2 regions of the Streptomyces sp. NPDC046215 genome follow, and region 1 is predicted to be linked to the other one. Evidence: riboswitches for the same ligand, from Rfam matches in the RefSeq annotation. Region 1 holds a riboswitch; the other holds the start of a gene.

Region 1 (7,568 bases):
CTGCGCGGGGATGTCGAGCATCCGCACCGCGTGCCCGCCCGTGTCGGCCGCCGGCAGCCGGGTGCCCGCGCGGCGGGCGGCCTCGCGGTCGCCCTCGCCGAGCGCGGCGCACACCCACACCGCGCCGGCCTCCCGGCCGATGGAACTGAGCCCCGAGACCAGCCCGCCACCGCCCCGGCCCGCCGTGAGCGAGCCGTCCTCGCTCACCTTGTACGAGACGGGACCGCGGTTGGACGCGACGAGGATCCGGGCGGCGTGCATGTGCTCATCGACCATGACGCCAGCCTTGCCGCCACGGGATCCGCTCAAACGTACGCTTACGCCGCGCGGCGGCGCGCGTACTCGGGTATCTCCGCCATCGGCGGCCGCTCCTCGGTGTCCACCTCGTACGTCCGCGGGACGAACCCCTCCGCCGTGCGCTCGAACTGCGTCAGCGCCGGCCGCACCAGATGGCCGCGGGCCAGCCGCAGCTGCGCCGTGCGGTAGATCGCCGCGGCCATCCGGCCCAGCGCCTGCCCGTCCTGGTGCCGGTGCTTGCGCACCCCCACGTCGACCTGGGCCAGGGCGTCCAGCCCCACCGTGTGCAACGCGTCCACCAGCAGCCCCAGCTCCACCCCGTACCCCACCGGGAACGGCAGCCGCTCCAGCAGCGAACGGCGCGCCGCGTACTCGCCGCCCAGCGGCTGGACGAAACCCGCCAGCAGCGGCCAGTGCAGGTTCAGCAGCGGACGGGCCACCAGCTCCGTCACCCGGCCCCCCTGGCCCGGACCGGGCGTGCCCGCGCCCTCGAAGCCGGGGCCGAGCGGACGGTCGTACATCGCCTTGACGAAGTCCACGTCCGGGTCGGTCAGCAGCGGCCCGACGATCCCCGACACGAAGTCCGCGGAGAACTCCCGCAGGTCGGCGTCGACGAAGCAGACGACGTCACTGCCCGTGGCCAGCAGTGACCGCCACAGCACCTCACCCTTGCCGGGCACGGCCGGCAGCCGCGGCAGCACCGCGTCCCGGTGCACCACCCGCGCCCCGGCCGCGGCGGCCACCTCCGCCGTGCGGTCGGTCGAACCGGAGTCCAGCACCACCAGCTCGTCCACCAGCGGCACCGCCTCCGACATCAGCTCCCGGCGCACGGTGGCCACGATCGCCCCCACCGTCGCCTCCTCGTCCAACGCCGGCAGTACGACGGCGACCGTGGTGCCGGTGGCGCGTTTGGCGGCGAGCAGCTGGTCGAGCGGACGGTCGTCGACGGACCAGGACCGCCGGCCCAGCCAGCGCTCCACCTCTTCCAGCACCTGTTCGACTCCTCTTGTGTGACGCGGCGTTCGAGCTGCGTGTGATCCATCTCGCGGTACGGACGGCTGTCTCGGGCGCCCATGCCTTCGGTTACAGTCTGAACAACGCGGAACGCCGTCGTATGTCGGGGTCGCCGCTCATAAACGCCTGGGCCCTGCCCAGTGCCATACCGCTCATCCAGAGGGGCAGAGGGACACGGCCCGTTGAAGCCCCGGCAACCCTCCAGCCGGTCTCACCGTTCATTCGGCGAGGCTCCCGGCTCGGGAAGGTGCCAATTCCGTCTCGTGGCGACGTCCGCCACGGGGAAGATGAGGAGAAAGGGCCTCGCCTCCATGGCTGTGCAGTCTGTCGAAAGCTCAACCACCTCTGTCGCTCTCGGTCCCGCCGCGGCCCTCGCGTGCCGCGAGTGCGGACAGCGCTTCGGCCTCGGTCCCATTTTCGCCTGTGCCGACTGCTTCGGCCCACTCGAAGTGGCCTACGACCTTCCCACCGGCGACCCCGAGGCCCTGCGCCGCCGCATCGAGGCCGGCCCGGACAACATCTGGCGCTACGCCCCGCTGCTGCCCGTCCCCGCCGACGTCGCGGACAAGCCCGGCCTGAACCCGGGCTTCACCAAGCTCGTCAAGGCCGACAACCTCGCCCGGGAGCTGGGCGTCACCGGCGGCCTGTACGTCAAGGACGACTCCGGCAACCCCACGCACTCCTTCAAGGACCGCGTCGTCGCCATCGCCGTCGAGGCCGCCCGCGCCTTCGGCTTCACCACGCTCTCCTGCTCCTCCACCGGCAACCTCGCCGGTGCCGTGGGCGCCGCGGCCGCCCGCGCGGGCTTCCGCTCCTGCGTCTTCATCCCGCACGACCTGGAGGCGGGCAAGGTCGTCATGGCCGCGGTCTACGGCGGAGACCTCGTCGGCATCGAGGGCACCTACGACGACGTGAACCGCTTCTGCTCCGAGCTGATCGGCGACCCGCTCGGCGAGGGCTGGGGCTTCGTGAACGTCAACCTCCGCCCGTACTACGGCGAGGGTTCCAAGACGCTGGCGTACGAGATCTGCGAGCAGCTCGGCTGGCGGCTGCCCGACCAGATCGTCATCCCCATCGCCTCCGGCTCCCAGCTCACGAAGATCGACAAGGGGCTCAAGGAGCTCATCGCGCTGGGGCTGGTCGAGGACCGCCCGTACAAGATCTTCGGCGCCCAGGCGGAGGGCTGCTCGCCGGTCTCCCGCGCCTTCAAGGACGGGCACGACGTCGTCCGGCCGGTGAAGCCGGACACGATCGCGAAGTCCCTCGCGATCGGCAACCCGGCGGACGGCCCCTACGTCTTGGACATCGCCCGGCGGACGGGCGGCGCGGTCGAGGACGTCACCGACGCCGAGATCGTGGACGCGATCAGGCTGCTGGCCCGCACCGAGGGGATCTTCGCGGAGACCGCGGGCGGGGTGACGGTGGGCGTCACCCGCAAGCTCATCGACAGCGGGGCGCTCGACCCGGCGCTGACCACGGTGGTGCTGAACACCGGCGACGGGCTCAAGACGCTCGACGCGGTGGCGGCCGGGCCGACGGCCACCATCCGGCCCTCACTGGAGGCGTTCCGCGCCGCGGGGCTGTGAGCGGCTCCACCCCGCCGTCCCCCTCCCTCTCCACCCAGTGCCCGAACCGAAGGTGACCCCATGAGCATCAGCGTTCGCATCCCGACCATCCTGCGCACCTACACCGGCGGCAAGGCCGAGGTATCCGCCGAGGGCGGCACCCTCTCCGACGTGCTCGCCGACCTGGAGAAGAACCACCCCGGCATCGCCGCGCGGGTCCTCGACGAGAGCGGCAAGCTGCGCCGTTTCGTGAACGTCTACGTCAACGACGACGACGTCCGCTTCGAGGACGGCCTGAACACCGCGACGCCGGACGGCGCGGGCGTCTCGATCATCCCGGCCGTCGCCGGCGGCTGACCCGGCATCAGCTCGCCGGGGATTTCTTCAACTTTCCTGTAGAAGTCCCCTCGAATCGCTCCGTCCGCGAAACGGACGGGGCGATTCCGTCTGTTGAGCGCGATACAGTTGGGGCGATCCCCCGCCGGCGTCACCGCCGAACGCCCATGAGAACCCGTCAAGTTGTGCGCGAACTGTGCGTACGAATTGCCGGGTTGGTTGCGTTATGCCCGGCCCGACTTGCCCTGGATTCACCGCCGTTAGCCACTTTTCTCCGCTCGGCCGTGCCGGTAATTCTCGTCCAAGTGACCTGTTGCAGAGGGCATCCGTGCAGATACATTCAGCCGCGGTCGACGCGTTCCGGCGCACATCTTCCGGGGTTTCCCCTGCCTTCGGCGGGGGAGTGTCCGGGGGGTGAGGTCTGACCCGGGTCCGCGAAGTGCGGTCCTGCGCAAGGGCCAGTAATAGGGGAGTTAGGCATGGCTCAGGGCACCGTCAAGTGGTTCAACGCGGAGAAGGGGTACGGCTTCATCGCGGTCGACGGTGGTGCGGATGTTTTCGTCCACTACAGCGCGATCCAGATGGACGGTTACCGCACCCTCGAGGAGGGTCAGCGAGTGGAGTTCGAGATCTCGCAGGGCCAGAAGGGGCCGCAGGCGGACATGGTCAAGCTTGCCGTCTGATCTCGGCGCATCGACCACCGGCTCACTGATAGCTCGCGCGTGGGGCCCGTACCTGGAAGCAGGTACGGGCCCCACGTGTTGTGCGGGCCGTCCTGCCGCCTGCGGCGGCGAGCGCCCTGCGGGCGCGTCCTCAAGCGCCGGACGGGCTATTCAGCCCGTCCGGCGCTTGAGGACACAGCACAGCAGCCCGTCCGGCGCTTGAGGACAAGGCACAGCAGCCCGCTACCCCGCACACTGCAAGCACCGAACCCGCCCGGAGGGCACATGCGCACCGCCGACATCCGCAGCCGCTTCCTCGACCACTTCGCCGCCCGCGGCCACACGGTGGTCCCCAGCGCGCCCCTGCCCACGCCGGACCCGACGCTGCTGTTCGTCAACGCCGGCATGGTGCCGTTCAAGCCGTACCTCACCGGTGAGGCGCAGCCGCCGTGGCCGCGGGCGACCAGTGTGCAGAAGTGCGTGCGGACCCTCGACATCGAGGAGGTCGGCCGCACCACCCGGCACGGCTCGTTCTTCCAGATGAACGGCAACTTCTCGTTCGGCGACTACTTCAAGGAAGAGGCGATCGCCTTCGCCTGGGAGCTGTCGACCACGCCCGTCGAGCAGGGCGGGTACGGGCTCGACCCGGACCGGATCTGGGCCACCGTCCACCACGAGGACGAGGAGAGCCGCGCCCTGTGGCGGCGCCTCGCGGACCTGCCCGACGAGCGGATCGTGGCACGCGGCGACGAGGACAACTTCTGGTCCATGGGCGTCCCCGGCCCGTGCGGGCCCTGCTCGGAGCTGTTCTACGACCGGGGGTCGGCGCTCGGCCGCGCGGGCGGTCCGGCCGTGGACGAGGACCGGTACATGGAGTTCTGGAACCTGGTCTTCATGCAGTACGAGCGCGGCGAGGGCACCGGCAAGACCGGCTATCCGATCCTCGGCGAGCTGCCGCGCCGCAACATCGACACCGGCATGGGCCTGGAGCGCATGGCCACCCTGCTCCAGGGCGTGGACAACCTCTACGAGATCGACGAGACCCGCCCGGTCCTGGACCGGGCCGCCGCGCTCACCGGGACCCGCTACGGCGGCGACGCGGAGGCGGACGTGCGGCTGCGGGTGGTCGCCGACCACGTCCGCACGGCGCTCATGCTGCTCGCCGACGGCACCGCGCCCGGCAACGAGGGCCGCGGTTACGTGCTGCGCCGCATCCTGCGCCGCGCCGTCCGCTCCGTGCGGCTGCTGGGGTACCAGGACCCGGCGCTGCCCGAGCTGCTGCCCGTCGCCCGTGACTGCATGGCGCCGAGCTACCCCGAGGTGGCCGCGGAGTTCGACCGCATCGCGCAGCAGGCGTACGCCGAGGAGGACGCCTTCCGCTCCACGCTGCGCCAGGGGACGACCGTGCTGGACACCGCCGTCGCCCAGGTGAAGGAGGGCGGCGGGCGGTCGCTGCCGGGTGCCAAGGCGTTCCTGCTGCACGACACCTACGGCTTCCCCATCGACCTGACGCTGGAGATGGCCGCCGAGCAGGGCGTCGAGGTCGACCGGGAGGGCTTCACCGCCCTGATGGGCGAGCAGCGCGAGCGCGCCCGCGCCGACGCCCGCGCCCGCAAGTCCGGCGGTGCGCTGGACACTTCGGCACTGCGGGCCGTACTGGACGCGAACGGGCCCACGGACTGGCGCGCCTACGACACGCTGCAAACCGACTCCCGGGTGCTGGCCCTGCTCGGGCCCGCGGGTGTGCTGCCCGTCGTACGGGCCGGGGAGATCGCCACCGTGATCCTGGACCGGACCCCGTTCTACGCCGAGTCCGGCGGCCAGGACAGTGACGCGGGCGCTCTGACGGGCGCGTCGGTGGAGGCCGAGGTCCTGGACGTGCAGCGGCCGCTGCCGGGCCTGGTGGCCCATCAGGTGCGGGTGAGCGCGGGTGAGTTGGCCGTCGGTGACGCCGTGCGGGCGGCCGTCGACGCCGAGTGGCGGCTCGGGGCGCGCCAGGCGCACTCCGGTACGCACGTCCTGCACGCGGCCCTGCGGCAGGTGCTCGGCCCGACGGCCCTGCAGGCCGGTTCGTACAACCGGCCCGGCTACCTGCGGCTGGACTTCCCCTGGCGCGGCGCGCTGGGGCCCGCCGCCCGCAGCGAGGTCGAGGAGGCCGCGAACCGGGCGCTGCGCCGTGATCTTGCCGTGGACGTCCGCTGGATGAGCCTGCCGGAGGCCAAGGAGCTGGGCGCGCTCGCGCTGTTCGGCGAGACGTACGGCGAGCAGGTGCGCGTCGTGGAGATCGGCGGCGCGTGGTCGCGCGAGCTGTGCGGCGGCACGCACGTCGAGCACGCCTCGCAGGTCGGGGTGGTCGCGCTCACCGGCGAGTCGTCGGTGGGCGCGGGCATGCGCCGCCTGGAGGCGTCGGTCGGCGTCGAGGGGTTCGGTTACCTGGCGCGCGAGCGTGACCTGGTGGCCCGGCTCGCGGAGCAGTTGCAGGCGCCGCGCGACCAGCTGGCCGACCGGGTGGCGGGCCTGCTGGACCGGCTGAAGGCCGCCGACCAGGCCGCGGCGGAGCTGCGGCGGCGGGCCGCGCTCGGCCGGGCCGCGGAGCTGGCCGCCGGCGCGTCGGAGGCGGGCGGCGCCCTGGTGGTCACCGCCACGGCGGACGACGACGCGCGCACCCTGGCCCTGGCCGTCCGCGACCGCCTGCCGCAGGCCCGCCCGGGCGTGGCCGTCATCGGCTCGGCCGCCGGGGGCAAGGCGGTGGTGACGGTCGCGGTCAACGAGACGGGCCGGACGGCGGGCCTGTCGGCGGCCGGCCTGGTGAAGCAGCTCCTGGGCGGCCGCGGCGGCGGCACGGACGAGGTGGCCCAGGGCGGCGGCCTCCCGGCGGCGGCCCTGCCGGGGACGCTGGACGCGGTGCGGGGCCTTTTGGGGCGGCGGTCCTTGGGCTGACGGGGGCTTGGCCGGGTCTTCGACTGCGGGCCGTCGTGGCCGCGCTGTGGCGGCGAGCGCCCTGTGGCTCTGCCCCCTCTTCGGCTGCGGGCCGTCGTGGCCGCCTGCGGCGGCGAGCGCCCTGCGGGCGCGTCCTCAAACGCCGGACGGGCTGGTTTCGGCCGGCCTCAGCCCATGCCGGCCCACCCGAGGCCCCTGCGGCCCTGCCCGGCCTTCCGCTGCGGGCCGTCGTAGCCGCCTGCGGCGGCAAGCACCCTGCGGGCGCATCCTCAAACGCCGGACGGGCTGGAATCAGTCCCTTCCGCTCTTTCCGCCCGCTCCGCGATGTTGCGGGCCATGCCCCCGAAGACCGCCGCGTGGAAGGGGGCCACGCCCCACCAGTACGCGTGGCCCGCCAGGCCGTGCGGGTGGAACAGGGCCCGCTGCCGGTACGTCGCCCGTGACGGGCCTTCCGGGGTGACCGTCAGTTCCAGCCACGCCAGGCCCGGCAGGCGCATTTCCGCGCGCAGTCGCAGGATGTGGCCTTGCTCCAGCGCCTCGACGCGCCAGAAGTCGAGGGAGTCGCCGACGCGCAGGGTGTGCGGGTCGCGGCGGCCGCGGCGGAGGCCGACGCCCCCGACGAGGCGGTCCATGGCACCCCGGACGGACCACGCGAGCGGGAAGGAGTACCAGCCGTTCTCGCCGCCGATGCCCTCGACGACCCGCCAGAGCCGCTCCGCGGGGGCGTCGACGCTCAGCTCCCTGCGGTCCTCGT
Region 2 (7,568 bases), on a different contig from region 1:
GACGCCGGGGAGCGCGCCGTGGAGCGCGCGGAAGTGCTCCCCGTAACCCTACGGCCTGATGGTCATGCGGTGCCCGGACGGCGGCGGTCCCGCCCCGCGTCCGTCGTGGGACGGCGGCCCGGCGAGGCGCTCTGTACGGTTGCGACCGGTACGCCATGATCTGCTCATGACCGGAAAGGCAGTGCGTCAGGGCCCCTTGGTCACCTACGTCCTCATCGGCGTCTGCTGCGGCGTCTTCCTGCTGGGCCCCGCGTCCGGTTTCACCTCCTCCTACGGCGCCGGCACCGAGCTGCTGGCCGCGCAGACCGGCTACTTCGAGCGCTGGGGCGTGGTGCCCGGCGAGCTGTGGAGCGGCGCCGCGGACGAGCTGCCCACCCCGTTCACCGCGCTCTTCGTGCACGGCAACTGGCTGCATCTGCTGGGGAACATGCTCTTCCTCCACGTCTTCGGCGCCATGGCCGAGGAGCGCATGGGCCGGACCGCCTTCGCGCTCTTCTACCTCGCCGCCGGGGCGCTGGCGCTGCTGGGCTACGCCGTCGCGCACACCCACTCCGCCCAGACGCTCGTCGGCGCCTCGGGGGCGATCTCCGGGGTGCTCGGGGCGTTTCTCTACCTCTTTCCCCGGGCCCGCGTCACCAGTCTCTTCCCCTTCCTCTTCTTCCTGCCGCTCCGCTTTCCCGCCTGGGCCGTACTGCTGTTCTGGTTCGTCCTGCAGTGGCTGGCCGCCCGCACGGCGGGCGACCGGCCGGGGGTCGCCTATCTGGCCCACGTCGTGGGGTTCACGCTCGGCTTCCTCTACGCGTGGGTCCGCTACGGGCGTGCGGCTAAAGTGAAGGGCGCAGCCCCGTCCGGCGACGGGCTGCCGCGCACGCCCGGGGGGCCGCCCCCGACCCCCGATAGGAGCCAGCCGTGATCACTTCGATCGTGCTCATCAAGACCGACATCGACCAGATCCCCGAGATCGCCCAGAAGATCGCCGCCATCGAAGGCGTCAGCGAGGTCTACTCGGTCACCGGGGCGCACGACCTGATCGCGATGGTCCGGGTGGCCCGCCACGACGACCTGGCGGACGTCATCCCCGGCCTGATCAGCAAGGTCCCCGGGGTGGCCTCCACGGAGACGCACATCGCCTTCCGCACGTACTCGCACCACGACCTGGAGGCGGCGTTCGCGATCGGCCTCGACGCGTAGCGCCTGCGGCGGGCTTGCCGGAAACCAAGGGGGCCTGGGGCGGGCGCCCGTACGGACTGCCGTCCGGGCCTCGCGTCTGCGGCGAGCGGCCGTCGGAACCCCGGGCCCCGGGGGCCTGCCCCATGCTCCGGACGGCGGCCGTGCCGAGCCTCGGCCGGCACGCGGCCAAGCGCCCCACCCGGCGCGCCGTGCGCCGCACCCGCAACTCCGGGCGGGCTCCCGGAACTGAGCCCACCGCGGCCGTACCGGCCTCGCGTCTGCGGCGAGCAGCCTCGTAGGGGCGGGCACTCCGGCGACAGGGCCCCCGGCGCGTCGGCTGACGAGGTCAGCGGCGTCCGCCACGTGGCGGCGGCCGTACCGTGGGCCGCTACTCCCGGCAGGTTCGGTTCCCGCGGTCGTACCGTCGCCAGCCGCCCGGCGGGCCGCGGCGCGCCGCAGCCTCCCCGGGCCGCCCGCCCGGCACCGCCCACGACAGCGAGCCCCGCCACACCTGACGGTACGTCCAGCCGACCAGGACCCGGCTACGTCCCGCCCAAGTTCGGCCGCGCTGCCCAGTACCCCGGACGAGCGCCCGCCACCCGGCACCGCCCACAACAACGGGCCCGGCGCGCCACACCAGCTCCGGCAGCACGCCCCGCCCTCGGGCGCACGCCCTCCACCCGGCGTCGCCCAGCGACAGCCGACCCCGCCACGTCGCCGGCCCCGTCACGTCACACCTGACGGCCCCCGGCCGCCGAGGCTCGGTCTTGGCCGACAAGGTCCCGCAGGCCCCGGGCTCACGACCGCCCGGCCGCCAGGCCGCCAGGCCGCTACGCCGGCACGCACCGCCCGTTCTCCGTGCGGTAGTTCCAGCGGGCACCCTCGCGCACCAGCTCGCCCACCGCTCGGACGAACCGTGTCACGTGCTCGTCCGGGGTGCCCGCGCCGAAGCTGACCCGGATGGCGTTGAGCGACTGTCCCGCCTCGGGGGCCCCGCACTCCCCCGGCTCGTCCGGGGTGCCGCCCAGCAGGGTGCGGACGAGCGGGTGGGCGCAGAACAGGCCGTCGCGGACGCCGATGCCGTACTCCGCCGACAGGGCCGCCGCGAAGTGCGAGCTGTTCCAGCCCTCCACGACGAAGGACAGCACGCCGACCCGGGGCGCGTCCTCCCCGAAGAGGGAGAGCACCCGGACCCCCGGCACCCGGGCGAGGCCCTCGCGGAGGGTCGCCACGAGCTGCCGCTCGCGCTCGACGAGCCGGCCGAAGTCCGCCTCGGTGAGCGCCTTGCAGGCCGAAGCGATGGCGTAGGCGCCGATGACGTTGGGGGAACCCGCCTCGTGCCGGGCGGCCGTGTCGTGCCACTCGACGGCCACGCCGCCGCCGGGGCCGCGGGTCACCGCGCGGCTCGCGCCGCCGCCGGCCAGGTAGGGCTCGGCGTCGCGGAGCCAGTCCGCGCGGCCGGCCAGCACCCCGGCGCCGAAGGGCGCGTACAGCTTGTGCCCGGAGAAGGCGACCCAGTCGGCGTCCAGCTCCGCGATGTCCACCGGGTGGTGCGGCGCGAGCTGGGCGGCGTCGACGACGATGCGGGCGCCGTGCGCGTGGGCGGCCGCGGCCAGCTCCCGCACGGGCCACAGCTCACCGGTCACGTTGGACGCGCCGGTCACGCAGACCAGCGCCGGCCCGTACGGCTCCCGCCCGGCCAGGGCCCGCTCCAGCGTCTCGACGGCCTGGCGCGGTGAGCGCGGCGCGTCGAGGTAGGTGACCTCCACCCCCGCCCGCCGCTCCCAGGGCAGCAGCGCGGCGTGGTGCTCGGTCTCGAAGACGAACACCCGGGTGCCGGGCGGGAGAACGGTCGCGAGGAGGTTGAGGGAGTCGGTGGTCGAGCGGGTGAAGACGACCTGGTCGTCCTCACGGCAGCCGAGGAACGCGGCGACGTCGGCACGGCTGTTCTCGAACAACTCGGTGGACAGCTGGGAGAGATACCCGGCCCCGCGGTGCACGCTGCCGTAGTACGGCGCGTAGGCGGCCACGTCGTCCCACACCCGCTGGAGCGCGGGCGCGCTGGCGCCGTAGTCCAGCGCCGCGTAGGTCACCTCGCCCCCGGTGACCAGCGGGACGCGGACGTCGCGGCCGAGGACGGGCAGGGGCGCGCAGACGGCGGGCTCGGCGGCAACAGGGCATGCGGACATGGCGAATTCTCCTGGATGCAGGCGGAAGAGGTGCGTATGCGCACGCGCGGGAAACAGGGGCGCCGCGTGCGGAGTACCGACTCGACACACGGCGTGGCCGTGCGGAGTTCAAGGGAAACGGGCCGTAGGCCCTAACGCATTCGCTGAATCACTGAAGAGGCTCCCTCGACAACCAGGACCCCTGGTGAGGGATCCGCGCTTGCCGCAGACCTCGCTGCCTGCGGCCCGGTCATCACCCGGGGCACCCCGCCACGGAAGGAGGGTTGCCGGACAGCAAGCCGGGGCCTGAACGCTGTCACTCGTGACCTGGCGGCGAGTATGACACAGGTATGCGGCAGGCGCACCACATGTCCGCCGCCAGCTTATCGCGGGGCCCGTCACCGACCTACCGCCGGACCGACCGAGAATCAACCAAAAACTGTCCATCTATGCCCGGGCCACGCCGGTCGGCCGTGGAAATCAGCGGCAATGTCGCCCATTACCGACAGCGAACACAAGCCATTGCGGAATTAACCATTCCACTATGGGTTTAACCACTTCGTGACCTGACCGTCATCGAACCGTTACATCCATGATCGTAGAGTCGTTCGCATCTGGAACAGCAACAAGAACAAGCCAGAGACCTTGGGGGCGGTCATGTTCATCTATCCATGCATTCATTTGCATCAGGCCACACTTGCGTGCATGACCGGCAATACGGGCGGAGACCGCTCGTGAGCTCTACGCGCATCGTCGATGTAGTGAATTTCATGCCCGAGCGAGTGGTGCGCAACAGCGACCTCGCCCGCGCCGAAGACGGACTGAGCGACCACGCCTTCTTTGCCGGCGTGAATGAGCGGAGATTCGCTTCGCCGGATTACACGTCCGCCGAGCTCGGCATCGAAGCGCTGAACAAGCTGCTGGGCCGCAACGACGTGCGCGCGGACGAGCTGGACCTGATCATCGTCTCGGCCCAGTTCAACGACACCTTCTCGCCGGGCGTGGGAACGGCGATCCAGCACGGGGTCGGCGCGACCTCGGCCGCCGTTCTGCACGTGGAGAACGGCTGCTGCTCGTGGGTCTCCTCGGTGATCACCGCCCGCGCCTTCATCGACTCCGGCCAGTACAAGAAGATCGCCGTCGTCACGGTGACCAACTTCGTGTCGCGGCTGGAGGAGTTCCAGAAGTCGCCGGAGTCCTTCGTCCTCGGGGACGGCGCGTCCGCGACCCTGCTGACCGTCGGCGAGCCGACCGTCCTCTCCGTGCACGAGCAGGCGTTCGGCGAGAACTGGGCCGCCCTGCGGGTGGAGCCGGACGCGGTGGACGGCGTCGAGCTCCCGCACTGGGAGCGCGGCAGCGGGCCGCTCACGGTGAAGTTCAGCCCGAGCATGCTCGCCCGGCTGTGGGCCGTGACGATGGAGTGCCTGCCCACCGCCATGGCGACCGCGCTGGACAAGGCGGGCCTGACGAGCGACGACGTCTCCTGCCTGATCACCCACCAGCCCAACGAGAAGTACATCGCGGAATGGCGTAAGCGGTGCGGCATCGACGACGCCCGCACCCATGACACGCTCAGCCATTACGGGAACATGTTCCAGAGTTCCCTCCCGGTCACCCTCGCCGACGCACTGGACAAGAAGATTATTTCTTCCGGCGATGTGATCGCTTTTGCCACTTTCACGCATGGCGGGGAAATGGTGTCTTCCATGGTCCTGCGCTGGAACAGCTAGTTCCCACTAGTGCCCACTAGTTCCCACCGGAACAGCTAGTTCCCAGCAGCAAACCAAAAACAATTCTTGCTCAGGAGTAAATGATGGCTGCCCGCATGCCCGATGAGTCCGGTCTTGCCCAGAACTACCAGCTCGACAACTCGGATCTGCTCGAACTGGACCTGGTGTGGAACGAGAACACCGGTCAGGACGAGATGATGAAGCTGATGGAGGGGATGACGAAGGAGAGCTACTCCCACGAGGAGATATTCGGGCAGTACTGCCCGCTTTCCGAGCACATCGACGTCCCTTACGACATCGTATTCGAGTACTGCGCCAACGCCCGCTCGCTGGAAGAGTGGACGTACAGCATCCGCAACATGAAGCACCTCGGCGGCGGGCTGTACCGCGCGGACGAGATGATCCAGCCCAACACGGACATCTACATCCGCTCGGACGCCCAGAAGGGCCCGGAGCAGGGCCTCGTGGTGTACCCGTGCGCCTGGGACCAGGGCCAGGAGCTCTGGATGCGCTACTACCTGACGATCATCGACTCGGCCAAGGTCTTCAACAAGCCGGGCACCGTGGTGCTGTGGAGCAACTGCAAGCACCCGTACTACGACCGCGCGACGACCGACGTGCCGGACTACATCGCCAAGGGCCGGGCCCGCACCGACCGCGTGTGGGTGGGCGACATCTGGCCGATGTTCCACGCCGGCCACTCCATCGAGATGGGCAACCTCAAGAAGATCCTTGAGCACCGCTTCGGGTCGGAGTCGCAGCGCTAGGGGCCGGCACCGGCTCTTCAGCTCACACGGGGGGAAACATGCGGATCTCTGACGCGCTCGTCACCGCGCTGCGCGAGCTGGACGCTCGCTACGTCTTCGGCGTCAGCGGGGCGAACGTCGAGCACATACACGATTCCATCGACCGGCTGGGGGCCGGACGACTGGAAGCCGTTCTCAGCAAGCGCGAGGACGGCGCCGCCTTCATGGCCGACGCGCGGGCCCGTGTCCACCGGACACTGGGCGTCTGCTGCGCGACGTCCGGCGGCGGAATGATGAATCTGGTCGCCGGACTGGCCGAGTCCTACGCCGAATCGGTGCCGGTGTTGGCCCTGGTGGGCCAGCCGCCCGCCGCGCTGGACGGACGCGGGTCCTTCCAGGACTCCTCCGGCATCGGCCGGTCCGTGGACGCGCTGCCCATGCTGAGCGCGGTGACCAAGAAGACCGTGCGGATCTGTGACGCCGACCTGTTCTGGGAACAGCTCAGGGACGCGATCACGACCGCTCTGACCGGGCGGATGGGGCCGGTCGCCCTGCTCCTCCCGAGGGATTCGTACGAGTTGGAGGTGGGGCCGCTCCCCGCCGACTGGCCGCGGGACTTCCAGGAGTTCGTCCAGCCCGAGCCGGTGGACAGCGAGGCCGTGGACGAGCTGTTCCGCCGGCTGCGCGCCGCCACCGCCCCCGTGCTGCTGCTGGGCCACGGCGTACGCCGGTCCTCCGCTCCGGACGCCGTCCTGCGGTTCGCCCGTCAGGCGCGCATCCCCGTGGTGACCACCATGGGCGCGCGCGGCGAGTTCCCGAACGACGACCCGCTCCACTTCGGTGTCGTGGGCGCCGGCGGGCACCCGTCCGCGGCGGCCTTTCTCCAGAGCAAGGCCGACTTCATCGTGCTGGTCGGCACCGGGCTGGCCATGATGACCCGCAGCGTGCTGCACGGCTGGGACGCGCGGCACGTCGCCACGGTCAACATCGACCCCGGCGAGGTGCTCAGGTCGGCCCTGGCCGACACCGTCGTCCAGGGCGACGCGGGGGTGGTCTTCGAGCGCCTGCTGGAGCGGCTGGACGCGGACCCGTTCACGGTGCCGCCTGTCGGGTACGAGCTGACCCGGTTCGTCCCCCGGCTGGCCGAGCCCATACCGGGCAGGGCGCCGCACGCCGAAGGCGGCCTGCTGCAGAGCGAGGCCGTCGGCATCCTGGAGGAGCACCTGCCCCGCCAGGGGCACCTCCTCTACGACGCCGGCAACTGCAGCGTCGCCTCCATGCACTACTCGTCCGTCCCGCCGGGCTCGTCCTCGACGATCGCCCTGGGCATGGGCGGCATGGGGTACAGCATCGCCGGGGCGATCGGAGCGCAGCTCGGGACGGCCGAGGGGACCCGCACCGTGGTGTTCTGCGGTGACGGCGCGTTCCTGATGAGCGGTCTGGAAGTCCACACCGCGGTAGAGCTCCGGCTGCCCATCCTGTACGTCGTCTTCAACAACGGCATGCACGGCATGTGCGCCACCCGGCAGCAGACGTTCTTCGATTCCCGCATCACGGCCGTGGACTACACACCGGTCGACGTGTCCACCCTGTCGAGGGGCCTCGGCGGCCCCGACCGGCTGTGGGTCGGCAGCGCCGGAACCGCCGCGGAGCTCACGGAGCTGCTGGCGGACTACCGCGAGCACGCCCATCTGACGGGCGTGCTGGAGCTCCGCCTCGAAGCGGAGGAAGTCCCGCCCTTCGCGAGCTTCCTG

What was found. A riboswitch is a leader RNA that binds a small molecule or an ion and turns the genes downstream of it on or off. The one in region 1 is predicted to bind S-adenosylmethionine.
Region 2: it holds a riboswitch for S-adenosylmethionine, as region 1 does, so the genes downstream of both, ABZ951_RS14175 (aminotransferase class V-fold PLP-dependent enzyme) here and thrC (threonine synthase) in region 1, are expected to answer to the same signal.

The regions. Positions count from the first base shown of each region.
Region 1 is NZ_JBEYZW010000013.1:14,182-21,749, reverse strand. It holds gene ABZ951_RS08215 (trehalose-6-phosphate synthase) at 1-276, opposite strand, end outside; gene ABZ951_RS08210 (glucosyl-3-phosphoglycerate synthase) at 318-1,289, opposite strand; SAM riboswitch class I at 1,461-1,605, shown strand; gene thrC (threonine synthase) at 1,623-2,897, shown strand; gene ABZ951_RS08200 (ubiquitin-like small modifier protein 1) at 2,958-3,233, shown strand; gene ABZ951_RS08195 (cold-shock protein) at 3,692-3,895, shown strand; gene alaS (alanine--tRNA ligase) at 4,160-6,814, shown strand; gene ABZ951_RS08185 (SDR family oxidoreductase) at 7,084-7,568, opposite strand, start outside.
Region 2 is NZ_JBEYZW010000026.1:18,458-26,025, reverse strand. It holds gene ABZ951_RS14185 (rhomboid family intramembrane serine protease) at 167-913, shown strand; gene ABZ951_RS14180 (Lrp/AsnC ligand binding domain-containing protein) at 910-1,191, shown strand; gene ABZ951_RS14175 (aminotransferase class V-fold PLP-dependent enzyme) at 2,001-3,359, opposite strand; SAM riboswitch class IV at 3,550-3,666, opposite strand; gene ABZ951_RS14170 (3-oxoacyl-[acyl-carrier-protein] synthase III C-terminal domain-containing protein) at 4,109-5,068, shown strand; gene ABZ951_RS14165 (hypothetical protein) at 5,164-5,835, shown strand; gene ABZ951_RS14160 (thiamine pyrophosphate-binding protein) at 5,874-7,568, shown strand, end outside.